4 regions of the Mesorhizobium sp. MC2-1-1 genome follow, and region 2 is predicted to be linked to each of the others. Evidence: riboswitches for the same ligand, from Rfam matches in the RefSeq annotation. Region 2 holds a riboswitch; each other region holds the start of a gene.
The links. Region 2 has a riboswitch for cobalamin ahead of bluB (5,6-dimethylbenzimidazole synthase). Riboswitches for the same ligand answer to the same signal wherever they lie in the genome.
Positions count from the first base shown of each region.

Region 1: linked by a shared signal. The riboswitch ahead of ACR64R_RS04420 (CbtB domain-containing protein) and the one ahead of bluB (5,6-dimethylbenzimidazole synthase) in region 2 are both predicted to bind cobalamin.
Region 3: linked by a shared signal. The riboswitch ahead of ACR64R_RS12495 (DUF1636 family protein) and the one ahead of bluB (5,6-dimethylbenzimidazole synthase) in region 2 are both predicted to bind cobalamin.
Region 4: linked by a shared signal. The riboswitch ahead of ACR64R_RS24205 (aromatic ring-hydroxylating oxygenase subunit alpha) and the one ahead of bluB (5,6-dimethylbenzimidazole synthase) in region 2 are both predicted to bind cobalamin.

Region 1 is NZ_CP195205.1:898,439-901,654, reverse strand. It holds gene ACR64R_RS04430 (PilZ domain-containing protein) at 193-465, opposite strand; gene ACR64R_RS04425 (histidine phosphatase family protein) at 632-1,201, opposite strand; adenosylcobalamin (AdoCbl) riboswitch at 1,286-1,429, shown strand; gene ACR64R_RS04420 (CbtB domain-containing protein) at 1,430-1,639, shown strand; gene ACR64R_RS04415 (CbtA family protein) at 1,919-2,659, shown strand; gene ACR64R_RS04410 (hypothetical protein) at 2,665-3,216, shown strand, end outside.
Region 2 is NZ_CP195205.1:417,837-421,052, forward strand. It holds gene ACR64R_RS01955 (hypothetical protein) at 1-763, shown strand, start outside; gene bluB (5,6-dimethylbenzimidazole synthase) at 775-1,506, opposite strand; cobalamin riboswitch at 1,550-1,727, opposite strand; gene ACR64R_RS01965 (histone deacetylase family protein) at 1,844-2,770, shown strand; gene ACR64R_RS01970 (exodeoxyribonuclease VII small subunit) at 2,774-3,025, shown strand; gene ACR64R_RS01975 (DUF2277 domain-containing protein) at 3,068-3,216, shown strand, end outside.
Region 3 is NZ_CP195205.1:2,483,460-2,486,675, reverse strand. It holds gene cobN (cobaltochelatase subunit CobN) at 1-442, opposite strand, end outside; gene cobW (cobalamin biosynthesis protein CobW) at 460-1,497, opposite strand; gene ACR64R_RS12495 (DUF1636 family protein) at 1,500-1,925, opposite strand; cobalamin riboswitch at 1,966-2,168, opposite strand; gene ACR64R_RS12490 (DUF6348 family protein) at 2,228-2,950, opposite strand; gene ACR64R_RS12485 (winged helix-turn-helix domain-containing protein) at 3,006-3,216, opposite strand, start outside.
Region 4 is NZ_CP195205.1:4,885,507-4,888,722, reverse strand. It holds gene ACR64R_RS24220 (DUF680 domain-containing protein) at 1-67, opposite strand, end outside; gene ACR64R_RS24215 (DUF680 domain-containing protein) at 138-347, opposite strand; gene ACR64R_RS24210 (DUF680 domain-containing protein) at 417-623, opposite strand; cobalamin riboswitch at 1,119-1,321, shown strand; gene ACR64R_RS24205 (aromatic ring-hydroxylating oxygenase subunit alpha) at 1,431-2,678, shown strand; gene ACR64R_RS24200 (FAD-binding oxidoreductase) at 2,699-3,216, shown strand, end outside.

The DNA of each region.
Region 1 (3,216 bases), 480 kb from region 2:
CATGCCATTGGCCTGCAGAAGGTAGAGGCTCACGAGAACGATGGCGATCAGCGCCACCCAAACGGCTGTCCTGCTCATTCGCGAATCCCTGTTGGTCCGGCAATGAACGCGCTCGTGCCGGTAGCGTTCCGCGCGTGCTGGGTTGCACGCCGCCCGGGCGAAATCAAGTGAAGATGGTGTGACGACCCCGCCTCAGTCCTTCGGCGCGTTGCTGTAGAGCGCCACGCCGACGCGGTCGTTGCGCCGCCATCGCACCAAGGCGCGATAGGCCATATCGTCGGCCGGAACTTCAAGCAGGAAGCGTTCCGGAATGGCCGCATCAGCGGCGACGCGCAATTCCGCGCCCTGCTCGTGCTGGTTCCTGACCGAGCAGCCGATCCTGACGGCGCCGGCAATGATGGTGGCTTCCTTGAGCACGAATTCGCGCGCATGAAGACGACGCTCGGTCTCGGGATAACTGGCCATATAAGGCGGGCTCCTCAGGCAAGGCTCTCCTCGCATGGGGTCGCACCATAGCAGCAAGGCGTTTCCGTTCCGTTAGCGATTCCTGAAACACTTACTTTGATATTACGTGCGGACGGTTGTCGAAGCTTGGCAGTATCCGCGTGAGGGAAAAACACGCGCCGACCGTTCAGACGACAGCTACGCCGCTGGCGTGGAGCACCCAGCGGCGGCCATCGCTGCGGAACTCGGTGAACGAAAACGGCTCGACGTCGATCTTCCAGACCGAGGAGAGCGGGGCGCCCAGAACATGCACGATGGCGGCGCGGATCGGCGCCGCATGGGTGATCGCGATGGTGTGGCCGCCCTCGCCGGCCAGCCGCTGCATCAGCGCGGCGCCGCGCCGGGCCACCGCGGCGAGCGATTCGCCTCCATGCGGTGCTGCGTCCGGATCGGCGAACCAGGCGGCCATGCCTTCCGGGTCCGTGGCCTGGACCTCCTCGAGGCTTTTGCCGGCCCAGCGCGCGAAATCCTGCTCGGCAAGCAGCGGCTCGACCGTCGCGTCGAGGCCGAGCGCCTCGGCTGTCCTGCGCGCGGCAAGCGCCGGACTTGTCCAGGCGCGGCCGGCGTGGCGCAGCGAGGCGGCCAGCGCGCCCGCGCGCTCGAAGGCGCGTGGCTCCGGCGCCTCGTCGTTCGGAAAGCGGCCCTTGCGCATGCCGGGCGTGGCTCCGCTTGCGATCATGGTCAGGCGGGCGAACATTCCAAACTCCGTGGCTCAGCGAAAAATAAGCCCCACGAAGCCGTGCCGGCCATTACATGTCGTTGACAGGCGAACGAAGTGCTGACAAGTGTTTTAGCGCTATACGGGATTGGAAGCCGGTGCGAGTCCGGCACGGTCGCGCCACTGTAATCGGCATCAGCCGAAAGTCAGGCCTTATTCCGCAGCATGGTTGGATCAACGGGACGCAGCATCCCACAGGAGTTCGAAATGTCCGACGCCACCTTCGCCCCCACCTACGGCCCGGTTGCAATCCCGGTCCGCGAGCTTCTGCCCTGGGCCATCTTCGCTGGCCTGATGCTGATGCTGGCGATCTATTTCGTCGGCGCGGAAGAAGGCGCGACGTCGCTGATCCGTGGCACGGCGGTGCACGAGTTCGTGCATGACGGCCGCCACCTGCTCGGCTTCCCCTGCCATTAAAGCGGCTCGGCATCGCCGACCCCGCTTTTCGATCTGATCCAACGCGATTCCGGACGGAAAGCCGCTACGCATTTTTCCCTGGAATTGCCTGGTTGTTTCGACGCAATTCCGGGCGGAAAACCGCTTCGCACTTTTCCTGGAATTGCTCGATTGGCTTGACGCAATCCCCGGCGGAAAACCGCTTCGCACTTTTCCTGGAATTGCTCGATTGGCTTGACGCAATTCCGGGCGGAAAATCGCTTCGCACTTTTCCTGGAATTGCCTGGAGGAATTGGTGACATGGTCGGAAAACTCTTGCTGCGTGGCATGCTTGTAGGGCTGGTCGCCGGGGTGCTCGCATTCGCTTTCGCGCGCGTCTATGGCGAGCCGCAGGTCGACAAGGCGATCGCTTTCGAGGAGCAGCAGGCCCAGGCGTCCGGCGAGGCGCCGGAGCCCGAGATGGTCAGCCGCGCAACGCAGGCCGGCATCGGTCTCGCAACCGGCGTTCTGGTCTATGGCGCGGCGCTCGGCGGATTGTTCTCGCTGGTCTTTGCCTATGCCTATGGCCGGCTTGGTTCGCTCGGGCCGCGCGGCACTTCGGCGCTCATCGCGCTGCTCGGCTTCCTTGCCGTGATCGTGGTTCCCAGCCTCAAATACCCTGCGAACCCGCCGGCGGTCGGCAACGCCGAGACGATCGCCTACCGAACCGAGTTGTTCTTCATCATGATCGTGGTCTCGATCGCGGCGATGGTGGCGGCGGTCGGCCTGGCGCAGCGGTTGTGGAAGCAACTCGGCGCCTGGAACGCTTCGATCGTCGCGGGCCTCGCTTTCCTCGTCGTCTTCGCACTGGTGAAGGCAGCCCTGCCCGACATCAACGAAGTGCCGGAAAACTTCTCGGCGACGGTGCTGTGGCAGTTCCGCGTCGCCTCGCTCGGCATGCAGCTCGTGCTGTGGGCCGTCGTCGGGCTCGGCTTCGGCGCGGTTGTCGAGCGCCTGGTCGCCGCGCGCGACCAGCGCGGCCCTGCCCGCCGCTACGCCTGAAACCCATGCGTTGGCCGCCACGGTTCCTTGCCCTGGCGGCCATTTTCTTTTTGGCGATCTGGCAGTCACTTCTGATCGCCATTCCGGCCGAGGCGCATAGCGGGTCTTCGGCCCCGCCTCCCCCGGGCATCCAGATCCCCAGCCTGACCCACGGCCAGATGGCTGTGATCGCGCGCTACCGGGGCGAAATCCTCGACCTTGCGCAACGCCAGACCGTGACCGACCCGACCTTCCGGCGGCTCTACAATCACGGCAATCTGCAATTCACCTACTGCCTGTGGGGCCTGATGCCGGGAAGCATCGGCGACGAGGAAAGCCCCTTCAACGAATGCAGCCACGCCTATCTGGCCACGGCCAAGGCGCTGCTCGCCTACATGGCGACGATGCCCTCAGCCGAACGCCAGGCGAAGGCGCTGATCTCGGATATCGACGTCGACATGGTGCGAAGCGGCGCGTCCTGGATCCTGTGCCAGTATAGCGGCGAGGCCTTCAGCACCGGCGCGGTCGTCGAGCCGCGCTGGCGGAGCATCTTCTTCCACCTGCCAAGCCTTGCGGTG
Region 2 (3,216 bases):
GATCGCCGTCTACTGGATCCGCGAATACATTCTTTACGTGCTGAAGGCCGGCCATATCGCCGTCATGGTGCATCTGATCGACGGCCACGACGTGCCTGACGGCCAGAACCAGATCGCCTATGCCAAGGAAGTGGTCACCCAGCGTTTCGCCGAGGCCAACATCCTTTTCGTCGTCGACCAACTGGTCAAGGGCGCCATCCGCGCAATTACCGGCCTGATCGGCGGCATCGCAGCCTTCCTGCCGATTCCGGGCCTGAGCGGGCTGGTCAGCTTCATCAACACGGTGATCCGCCTGTCACTCACCTATGTCGATGAGATCATCCTCGGCTACAATATCCGCATCAATTCGAATTCGCCTTTCGAGACGGCGCGGCAAGGCGTCGTGCTTTACGCTCAGAACGGCAAGCACATGGTCAAGAACGCCATCTGGCTGGCGGTTATCATGTGGGGCGTGTCCTTCGTCATCTTCCTTCTGATGCTGGCACCGGCGGCCGCGATCCTGTGGGTCATGCCCGGCCAGCTTGCCGGTTGGGCCTTCGTGCTGGCCATCGTCTTTGCCTGGGCGTTCAAGGCGGCCTTCATCGAGCCTTTCGCCATCGCTTCGCTGATGCAGGTCTACTTCGAAGCCATCGAAGGCCAGACGCCCAATCCGGAATGGGATCGCCGCCTCGCCGAGGCGTCGTCCAAGTTCAGGGAACTGCGCGACAAGGCCCTGGGCTCCTACGGTGGCGGCTCGCGCTGGGATACGCCCCGGGCCGCTTGACCGGCGACCAATCAAGGCGTCGACTGGCCGCCAAGCCGCGCGATCGCCGATTTGAGCGGCGCCTCGCCGGCGCCGCGGAACGTCTCGCTCATTACCAGTTCTGGCAGCGGCAGGCGCTTGCCCCAGCCATGCGCTTCCAGGTCCGGCTTCGGCGCGAAGGCCGAGACGCGGCCGACGCACAGATAGGCGATCGGCGTGACATGCTCGGGGATCGACAAGAGCTGCTTCAGAGCCTCGGTTTCGATGATGCTCACCCAGCCGACGCCGACACCTTCGGCCCGCGCCGCCAGCCAGAAATTCTGCACCGCGCAGACGGTGCTGTAGAGGTCCATCTCCGGATTGTGCCAGCGCCCGAGCGGCGAGTCCTTTGACCGCTGCCGGTCGCAGGTGATGCACAGATTGAGCGCGCTTTCGCAGATGCCCTCCAGCTTCAGCGTCCTGTACAGCGCCTGCCGCTCCCCCTCGATCGCCGGCAGTTCCTGCTTGCGTGCAGCGAGGAACAGGTCGCGCACCTGCTGGCGCCTTGCCGCGTCGCGGATCACGATGAAGTTCCACGGCTGCATGTAGCCGACTGACGGCGCATGATGGGCTGCAATGAGAAGCCGCGCCAGCACACTGTCATCGAGATCTTCGGCGGTGAAATGGCTGCGCACATCACGTCTGGTGAACATCGCACGGTAGACCGCTTCGCGCGCCGATTGGTCAAAATCATCGCCGCTCGCGGCGATCGCTGCTGCCGTCATCGCTTTTCCCCTTGCGACAAGCAATCACCCGCCTGACCATGCGGATGACCATGTCTGCCAGGCCGGTCTTCTGGCTCGGGATCGTCCCGCATCCGGCGCCTTCCCGTCTTTCGACAGTGGCTTTGCCGGCGCGGTCCCCCTCACAGCGTTGGGCACGCCACGGAGTTCAACCGTGTTCCCGATTCTCCCGCATCGCGGGCACCAGGCAGCGGGCCGGACCTTACCGCGAAGCATGGGCCGCGCCAATGGCGCGGGCGACATGGGCTGACGCAATTTTCCCCAGCCATTCGGCGCTGGAACATGGTCATCCACGCAGCGGGTGCCTAGATTAGGCGCCATGGTCACCCGTCTCTACACGCATCCCATCTTCCTGGAACACCTCACGCCGCCCGGCCACCCCGAGCGGCCCGACCGCCTGCGCGCCATCGAGCGCGTGCTGGACGATGAGGCTTTTTCTGAACTTGAACGCGTCAAGGCGCCGGAGGGCGACGAAGCGACGCTCCTTTATGCGCACCCTGGGGACTTCGTCGAGCGTGTGCGCTCTGCGATCCCTCAAAACGGCATCGTCTCGATCGACGCCGACACCAGTGCCAGCCCGAAGAGCTGGCAGGCCGCGGTGACGGCGGTCGGCGCCGCCAATGCGGCGGTGGACGACGTCTTCGAGGGGCGCGCCGACAATGTCTTCGTGGCCGCGCGTCCGCCCGGCCACCACGCCGAAAAGGCCACGGCGATGGGGTTCTGCCTGTTCAACACGGCGGCGATCGCCGCCCGCTACGCGCAGAAGAAGCATCAGGCAGAGCGCGTCGCCATCGTCGACTGGGACGTCCATCACGGCAACGGCACGCAGGACATTTTCTGGGATGATCCGTCGGTTCTCTATTGCTCGACGCACCAGATGCCGCTTTACCCGGGCACCGGGGCCAGGAGCGAGACCGGCGCCGGCAACATCGTCAACGCGCCGCTGGCGCCCCGGACCGGCAGCGAGGTCTTCCGTGACGCCTTCCTGTCGCGCGTGCTACCCTCGATCGACGCGTTCGCGCCGGACCTGATCATCATTTCCGCCGGCTTTGACGCGCATCACCGCGACCCCCTGGCCGAGATCAACCTGACCGAGGACGATTTCGACTGGGCGACAGGTCAGCTGATGGAGCGCGCCGGGCGCCACAGCGGCAACAGGCTCGTCAGCTTGCTGGAAGGCGGCTACGATCTGCAGGGATTGGCATTTTCAGTCGCCGCCCATGTCGGGCGGCTGATGAAGGGATAAAGCATGGCTGTTGAAGGCAATGAGGACGTCAAGGCGATGAGCTTCGAACAGGCGCTCGACGCGCTGGAGAAGATCGTCGACGATCTGGAGCGCGGCGACGTCCCGCTCGACCAGTCGATCAGGATCTATGAGCGCGGCGAGGCGCTCAAGGCGCATTGCGACTGGCTGCTGAAGGCAGCCGAGGACAAGGTCGAGAAGATCAGGCTGTCGCGCGACGGCAAGCCGGTCGGAACGGAGCCGCTGGACGCCGACTGATTTGGAGTGGTGGGCAGAGCAAGCAGGTAAGGAGTTCAAGCCATGTGCCGCAACATCAAGACCCTGGCCAATTTCGAGCCGCCGGCGACCAATGACGAAGTGCATGACGCTGCGCTTCAATTCGTGCGCAAGCTGAGCGGCTCGACGAAACCTTCGAAGCGCAACGAGCATGCTTTCCATCATGCCGTCGA
Region 3 (3,216 bases), 2.1 Mb from region 2:
GGCCACCTTCGCGGAAGTAGCCGAGCAGGGCGTCGAGTTCTGCGCGCGGCAAGGTCGATGCCTCGATCAGGCGCTGGTCCTCGTCATGGCTTTCGCCGGGCAGCAGCGCCAGTTTGATGCCGCGCTGGTGCGCGACCGCGGCGAGCTGGTCGCAGCCGTAGCGCCACCATTCATAGCCGCCGAGGATGCGGACGAGGATGACCTTGGCATGGCGGGCGACGCTGTCGATCCACAGGTCGACCGACATGGGGTGGCGAAGGTCGCGAAGGGGCGCCAGCCGCATCGACGGCAACCGCGCGGCATCCGCTTTCCAGGCTGTGGCCAAACCTGCGAGATCGCTGTCGGTGAAGGACAGGGCCACGACATCCGCAGGCGTCTGCCTGAGGTCGATCGGCTCGGCGAGATTATCGAGCGAAGCGGACGTGGTGGCGAGGATATGCATTGCGGTCTGGATTTGCCTCAGCCGGCAAGGATCTGTTCGATCGCCGGGCGGTTCAGGCCCTTGAGGCCGATGACGACGAGCCGCGAGCGGCGGTCGTCATCGGCCGTCCAGGCGCGGTCATAGTAATGGTTGACGCGAGGGCCGACGGCCTGCAGCAGGAGCCGCATCGGCTTGCCGCCAACCTCGACGAAGCCTTTGACGCGCAACACGTTTTCCTGCTCGGCGGCAAGGGCGACGCGTTTGGCCAGTTCATCTGGATTGGCGATCGACGGGATGTCGATGACGAAGGAATCGAAATCGTCATGCTCATGGTCGAGCTCGTCGTCGTGATGGGTCTTGCGGTTCTCGATGTCGTCCTCGACGGCAAGGCCGAGGCCGAGCAGCACGGAAGGGTCGACCTTGCCCTGCGTGGTCGGTACGACCTTGACAGCGCGCGCCACATGCTCGCCGATGACGGCGTTGGCGCGCGCCGAGCCGGCAGCGTCCATGAGGTCGCTCTTCGACAGGATGATCAGGTCGGCGCAGGCGATCTGGTCCTCGAAAACTTCCTCGACTGGATCGTCATGGTCGAGCGAATCGTCGGCCGCGCGCTGTGCCTGCAGCGCATCCATGTCGGAGGCGACGCGACCGTCTGCGAGCGCCGGGCCATCGACGACGGCTATGACCCCGTCGACCGTGACGCGGCTCTTCACCGTCGGCCACTGGAAGGCCTGGACCAGCGGTTTCGGCAGAGCGAGGCCTGAGGTCTCGATCAGGATATGATCGACCTTGGGCGTGCGCGACAGGATCTGGTCGAGCGCCGGCACGAAATCGTCGGCGACCGTGCAGCAGATGCAGCCATTGGCGAGTTCGACGATGTTTTCCTCCGGGCACGCGTCGACGCCGCAGCCTTTCAGGATTTCGCCGTCGATGCCGACATCGCCGAACTCGTTGACGATGATCGCCAGCCGCTTGCCCTTGGCGTTTTCGATTAGGTTGCGGATCAGTGTCGTCTTGCCGGCGCCGAGGAAGCCGGTGACGACGGTGCAGGGCACGCGGGAAACGGAGGCGGTCATGGTCAGTCCTTCAGCATGTCGAGGGGTGGGATGCGGGCAACGAGGCCGCGCTTGAGGGAATCGGGCCGACCGCGCCAGGGGATCAGGCCGTCGGTCGAAGTCGCGAAGAGTTTGGCGCCGGTGACGAGGTCGGCGCCGCTGGCGGTACCCAGATCGCCGAAGACGTAGCTCCAGCAACCGTCGCGCAGCAGCGCGGCGCTCAGCCGGCGCTTGCAATTGCCGAGGCATTCGACGGTGCGGATGCGGATGTTTTCGGCCGATGCGGCGCGGCGCGTGTCTTCGGCCAGCAGCGCGCCGGCGCGCGGATGCGCTTCCGAGCCGGTCTCGTCGCGGCAGGAGGAGCAGACGATGACGGTTACACCGGCCAGCGTGTCGGGCTCGGACGAAATATCCGCACTGTTTGCCGGGAAACTGCCGTTGCGATCCAAAACCATGCTCCTTGCCCGGAAAACCCGCCGGGCATTCGGATACCTAATGTCTCAGACGGCAGGTCTCCTGGCTTGCGGGTCGTCGCCCTGAATGCCGCCTTCCCGGGAATACCCCAGTGGTTTTCGGCCGAGGCTCGTCGCTCACAGTTGCGGGGACAGCCGCGGATTTGGGTTTTGACCCGCACCGCATTCCCTCTTGGCCCCTGCCGTTGCGGGTAGGGGACCGTCTGGAGCGGATTTAGGCTTTTGCAGGCGGTAGTGTCAACGCGCGGCTACGACACCGCGATGTCGGCCAGTTGCAATCAGCGCCGCAAAATTTTCTTGCCGAGCTGCGCCCAACGGCTCGCCGCAACCGGTCTGTCTTCCGGTAACGCAAGAATGACCTGGCGCAATGCCTGGTACCTATCGCCGTGCTGCCAGTCCCAGCCGACGAGTAGTTCCTGGGCCTCCGGCCATGTTTCGTTATCCAGCAGAACTTCCTTGCCTACAAGTTGTCCGCCGTGGCTTGCCACGAATACCCGCGCAAAATGACTGCCGGGGCGAACGGTTGTGGAGAACAGTTTTTCCAGCTGGGCGTAGAACGCCGGAAATGTCCGGTTAAGCGTGCATTCCGTCACGGCCTGAGTAATGACGGGCCCACTATACACCTTCCAGCTGGCATCGTTTCGACGCCAGAATTCGATCTCGGCTTGCATGTTCTCGCAAACATGTTTCGCCAAGCCCTCGATCAGCACGTGAAATACGCCGATCAGAAACTTTCCAAATGCCTGGACTATCGCCTGTTGACGCGTTTCGCCCATCCCAACGAAGGATTCGATAACAGGCTGAGATCCAAGCAACGGTGAGAAGATGTGGATTTCGACGACAAGCCAGGTTGTTGCTTCCCGCTGCTCTCTGTCGAAAATCTCGGCCTCAAAGCGAAGGTCCTCCAGCTCAAGCGTCACATCGTTCTGTCCGCGGACGGCGCCGATCTCATGCGCAATCAACGCCTCGTGAATCAGGTCGAGAACCTCTTGCGACGCCATCCTTCGAACTTAGGCCGACAAAACCTTGTCAGACGACTGTAGCCTTTCGCTGATGTCAAGAGCGCTCGGCAGCGGCAACGCTGAGCAGCGCCGGTCCGAGGTCGCCGGCAGGCGTCACTTCGATCGCCTCAAGGCCGAGCCATGCCTGCATCTGCTGCAACTCGTCGAAGAGCTGGGCGGCGGTTTCAGGCGGTGCGCCTGCTTCGGCATAGGCTGCGTGGACGCGCAGCACGCTGGCCGGACGGTCGGCCCTGAGATCGACGCGG
Region 4 (3,216 bases), 1.5 Mb from region 2:
CGCTACCCGCAAAAGCAACCGTGGAAACGGCCATGAGAGCCGCGGTGGCAAGAACGATCTTTTTCATCTTAGGAACTCCTGAATTTGCTGATCCGACTGAGGCGACGGGCAAAGCCGTCGCCGTTCGAAGTCGGCTGTTAGTTGTTACCGAAAAGGTTGTGGTCGGCGCCCGTGGTGACAGGCTTCTGCGCGGCAGCCGGGTTCGACTTGTTCACAGACGCCGTGTAGGTCGAGTCGACCGCGACGGCCGGCTGGTTGGCCCCGTTGGAACCGTAATTATCGCTGCCGGCAAAAGCGCTGCCGGAAACGGCCAAAAGGGCGACGGTGGCAAGAACGATCTTCTTCATTTTCGTGCTCCTGAATTTCCTGATCCGACCGAGGCGAGGGGCAAAGCCGTCGCCGTTCGAAGTCGGCTGTTAGTTGTTACCGAAAAGGTTGTGGTCGGCGCCCGTGGTGACAGGCTTCTGTTCAGCCGGTTCGGACTTGCGGACCGAGGCGGTGTAAGAAGAGTCAACCGTGGCGGCCGGCGGATTGGCAGCCTGCGAACCATAATTGTCGCTACCGGCAAAGGCGCTGCCGGAAATCGCCAGAAGGGCTGCGGCAGTGAGAACAATCTTTTTCATTTTTGCTACTCCAGTATTTTTATTCAGTCCGTCTAGCGGCGTGTCTTGGGAATGAAATCGCGTCGTTCGGACAGCGCTGATTTGGGTAAGTCGATCGCCGGATTCCAATCACGAAGTTTTTCCATCTGGACCATGGATCGGCATCTTGAAGTTTTAATGAGCATGCCTACGACCATATTTTTATTGAATCCAATCAATGCTTTACACGATTTCTCCAGTTGGCTCACCAAGTGTGTCGGAGCGCCAACGTTCACACCGTCCTGCACGCACCGTCAACAGAAACGAACCGTTCGGTTCGATTTTAGAAGTCACTGCTAGTCACTTTTTGATACTGTTAACCATCAACAGCCCTCCCGAGGCTTGTCCGGGGCGGAGGCACCGAGGCCGAAGGTCATGGTGAAAAGTGCGAGGGTCAACACCGCGAATACGGTGCCCCTTGTCGCGCCGCATGGATGCGATGTCGTTTTCATGCCGATGGGAAACCGGCTGTCGTGGTTAGATCAGGCCATCTCAGGTGCCGCGTCGTCGCAACGAGGCGGAGAATTGGGAAGCCGGTCGAAATCCGGCGCTGCCCCCGCAACGGTGGTGGAGTGAAATCGCAACGGGAGACCACTGGGCCCCAGGGCCTGGGAAGGTGTTGCGAAGAGTCCGCAAGGACACTCCAGAGCCCGGAAACCAGCCCGAGGCATTTGAACTCGACTGATCGCGGTGGGCGGTCAAGAGGCGGACGGCGCGTGCCCGGCCCAGCCGGTCGCTGTCGTTCTTCTCCATCACCACCAGTTCAGTCCTTGACCGAGAGGACAGGACATGGATGCGCGCAACGACATGCTGAGGCTCCTGCAGAGCCGCAAGCCGGGCTATTCGCTGGAGCAGCCCTTCTACACCGATCCCGAATATTTCAAGCTCGACATGGAGCTGATCTGGTATCGCGACTGGTTGTTCATCGGCCATGATTGCGAACTGCCGAAGCCGGGCAGCTACATCACCGTCCAGATCGGCGACTATCCGGTGGTGCTGGTCCGCGACCAGAAGGGAACCGTCAACGCTTTCCACAACTCCTGCCGTCATCGCGGCAGCCGCGTCTGCAATGCCGAGAAAGGCATGGCGGCCAAACTCGTCTGCCCTTACCATCAATGGACCTACGAGCTCGACGGGCGGCTGCTTTTTGCCCGTCAGATGGCCGACAGCTTCGACAAGAGCCAGTTCGGCCTGAAGCCGGTGGCCTGCGAAAGCGTCGGCGGCTACATCTTCATCTGCCTGGCGAAAGATCCGGCCGACTTCGGGCCGATGCGCGCCATGATCGAACCCTATCTCCTGCCGCACCGGTTGAGCGAGGCGAAGGTCGCGTTCGAATCGACGATCGTCGAAAAGGGCAACTGGAAGCTGGTCTGGGAAAACAACCGCGAATGCTACCATTGCGCCGGCAACCATCCCGAACTGTGCAAGACATTCCCGGAAGCGCCGACGGTGACAGGTGTACAGGGCGCCGACAGCGATCCGGAAATGCTTGCGCATTGGGCGAAATGCGAGGCGGCGGGCCTGCCGAGCCGGTTCCGGATCGATCCGGCCGGGCAATACCGCGCGACACGCGCACCACTGCTGCGTGACGCCATCAGCTACACGATGAGCGGCAGGCGCGCGGTTACGAAAAACCTGTCGGCCAGCGTCGCCGCCGACCGCATCGGCACCTTGATGCACTACCACTACCCCACGACCTGGAACCACATCCTCATCGATCACGCCGTCACCTTCCGTGTCCTGCCAATCAGCGCCACCGAGACCGCGGTGACGACGAAATGGCTGGTCCACAAGGACGCAGTTGAAGGCGTCGACTATGATCTGGCCGAGCTCACCCATGTCTGGACCGAGACCAACGATCAGGACCGCCGCATCGTCGAGGAAAACGCGCTCGGCATCCTGTCGCCCGCATACGAGCCCGGTCCCTATTCCGAGCTGCATGAGGGCGGCGTGATCCAGTTCGTCGACTGGTACGCCTCGTTCATCGGTCCGCGCCTTGCCGAAGGCGGTCGCCCGGCGCTGCGCAACGTCGCCTGAAGGGTGGAGAGATGAACGCGATGACGGATCTAGGACTCTATCGCCATCTCGACGAGATGGCGCCATGGAACGACAGGCTGCAGGTGCTGGAGGTGATCGGCGTCAGCGACGAGGCGCCGCAGGTGAAGACCTTCACTTTCCGCTCCGACAACCAGACCTGGTTCCGTTACAAACCCGGGCAGTTCGTGACGCTGGAATTGCCGACGGCCGACGGGCCGCTGATGCGCACCTACACGCTCTCGTCCTCGCCGTCGCGGCCGTTCTCGATCGCGGTGACGGTGAAAGCGCAGGCCGGCAGCGTCGGGACGCGCTGGATGTTCGACAATCTGAAACCCGGCGTGCATGTGAAGGCCTACGGGCCGGCCGGCGACTTCTCGCTGCACAGCCATCCCGCGGCCAAATATCTGTTCATCTCGGCCGGATCCGGCGTCACGCCGATGATGTCGATGCTGCGCTGGCTGAACGACTGCGCGCCCTGGACCGATGTCGGCTTCGTCAACTGCTCGCGCCGGCCGGAAGAGATCATCTTCCGCAAGGA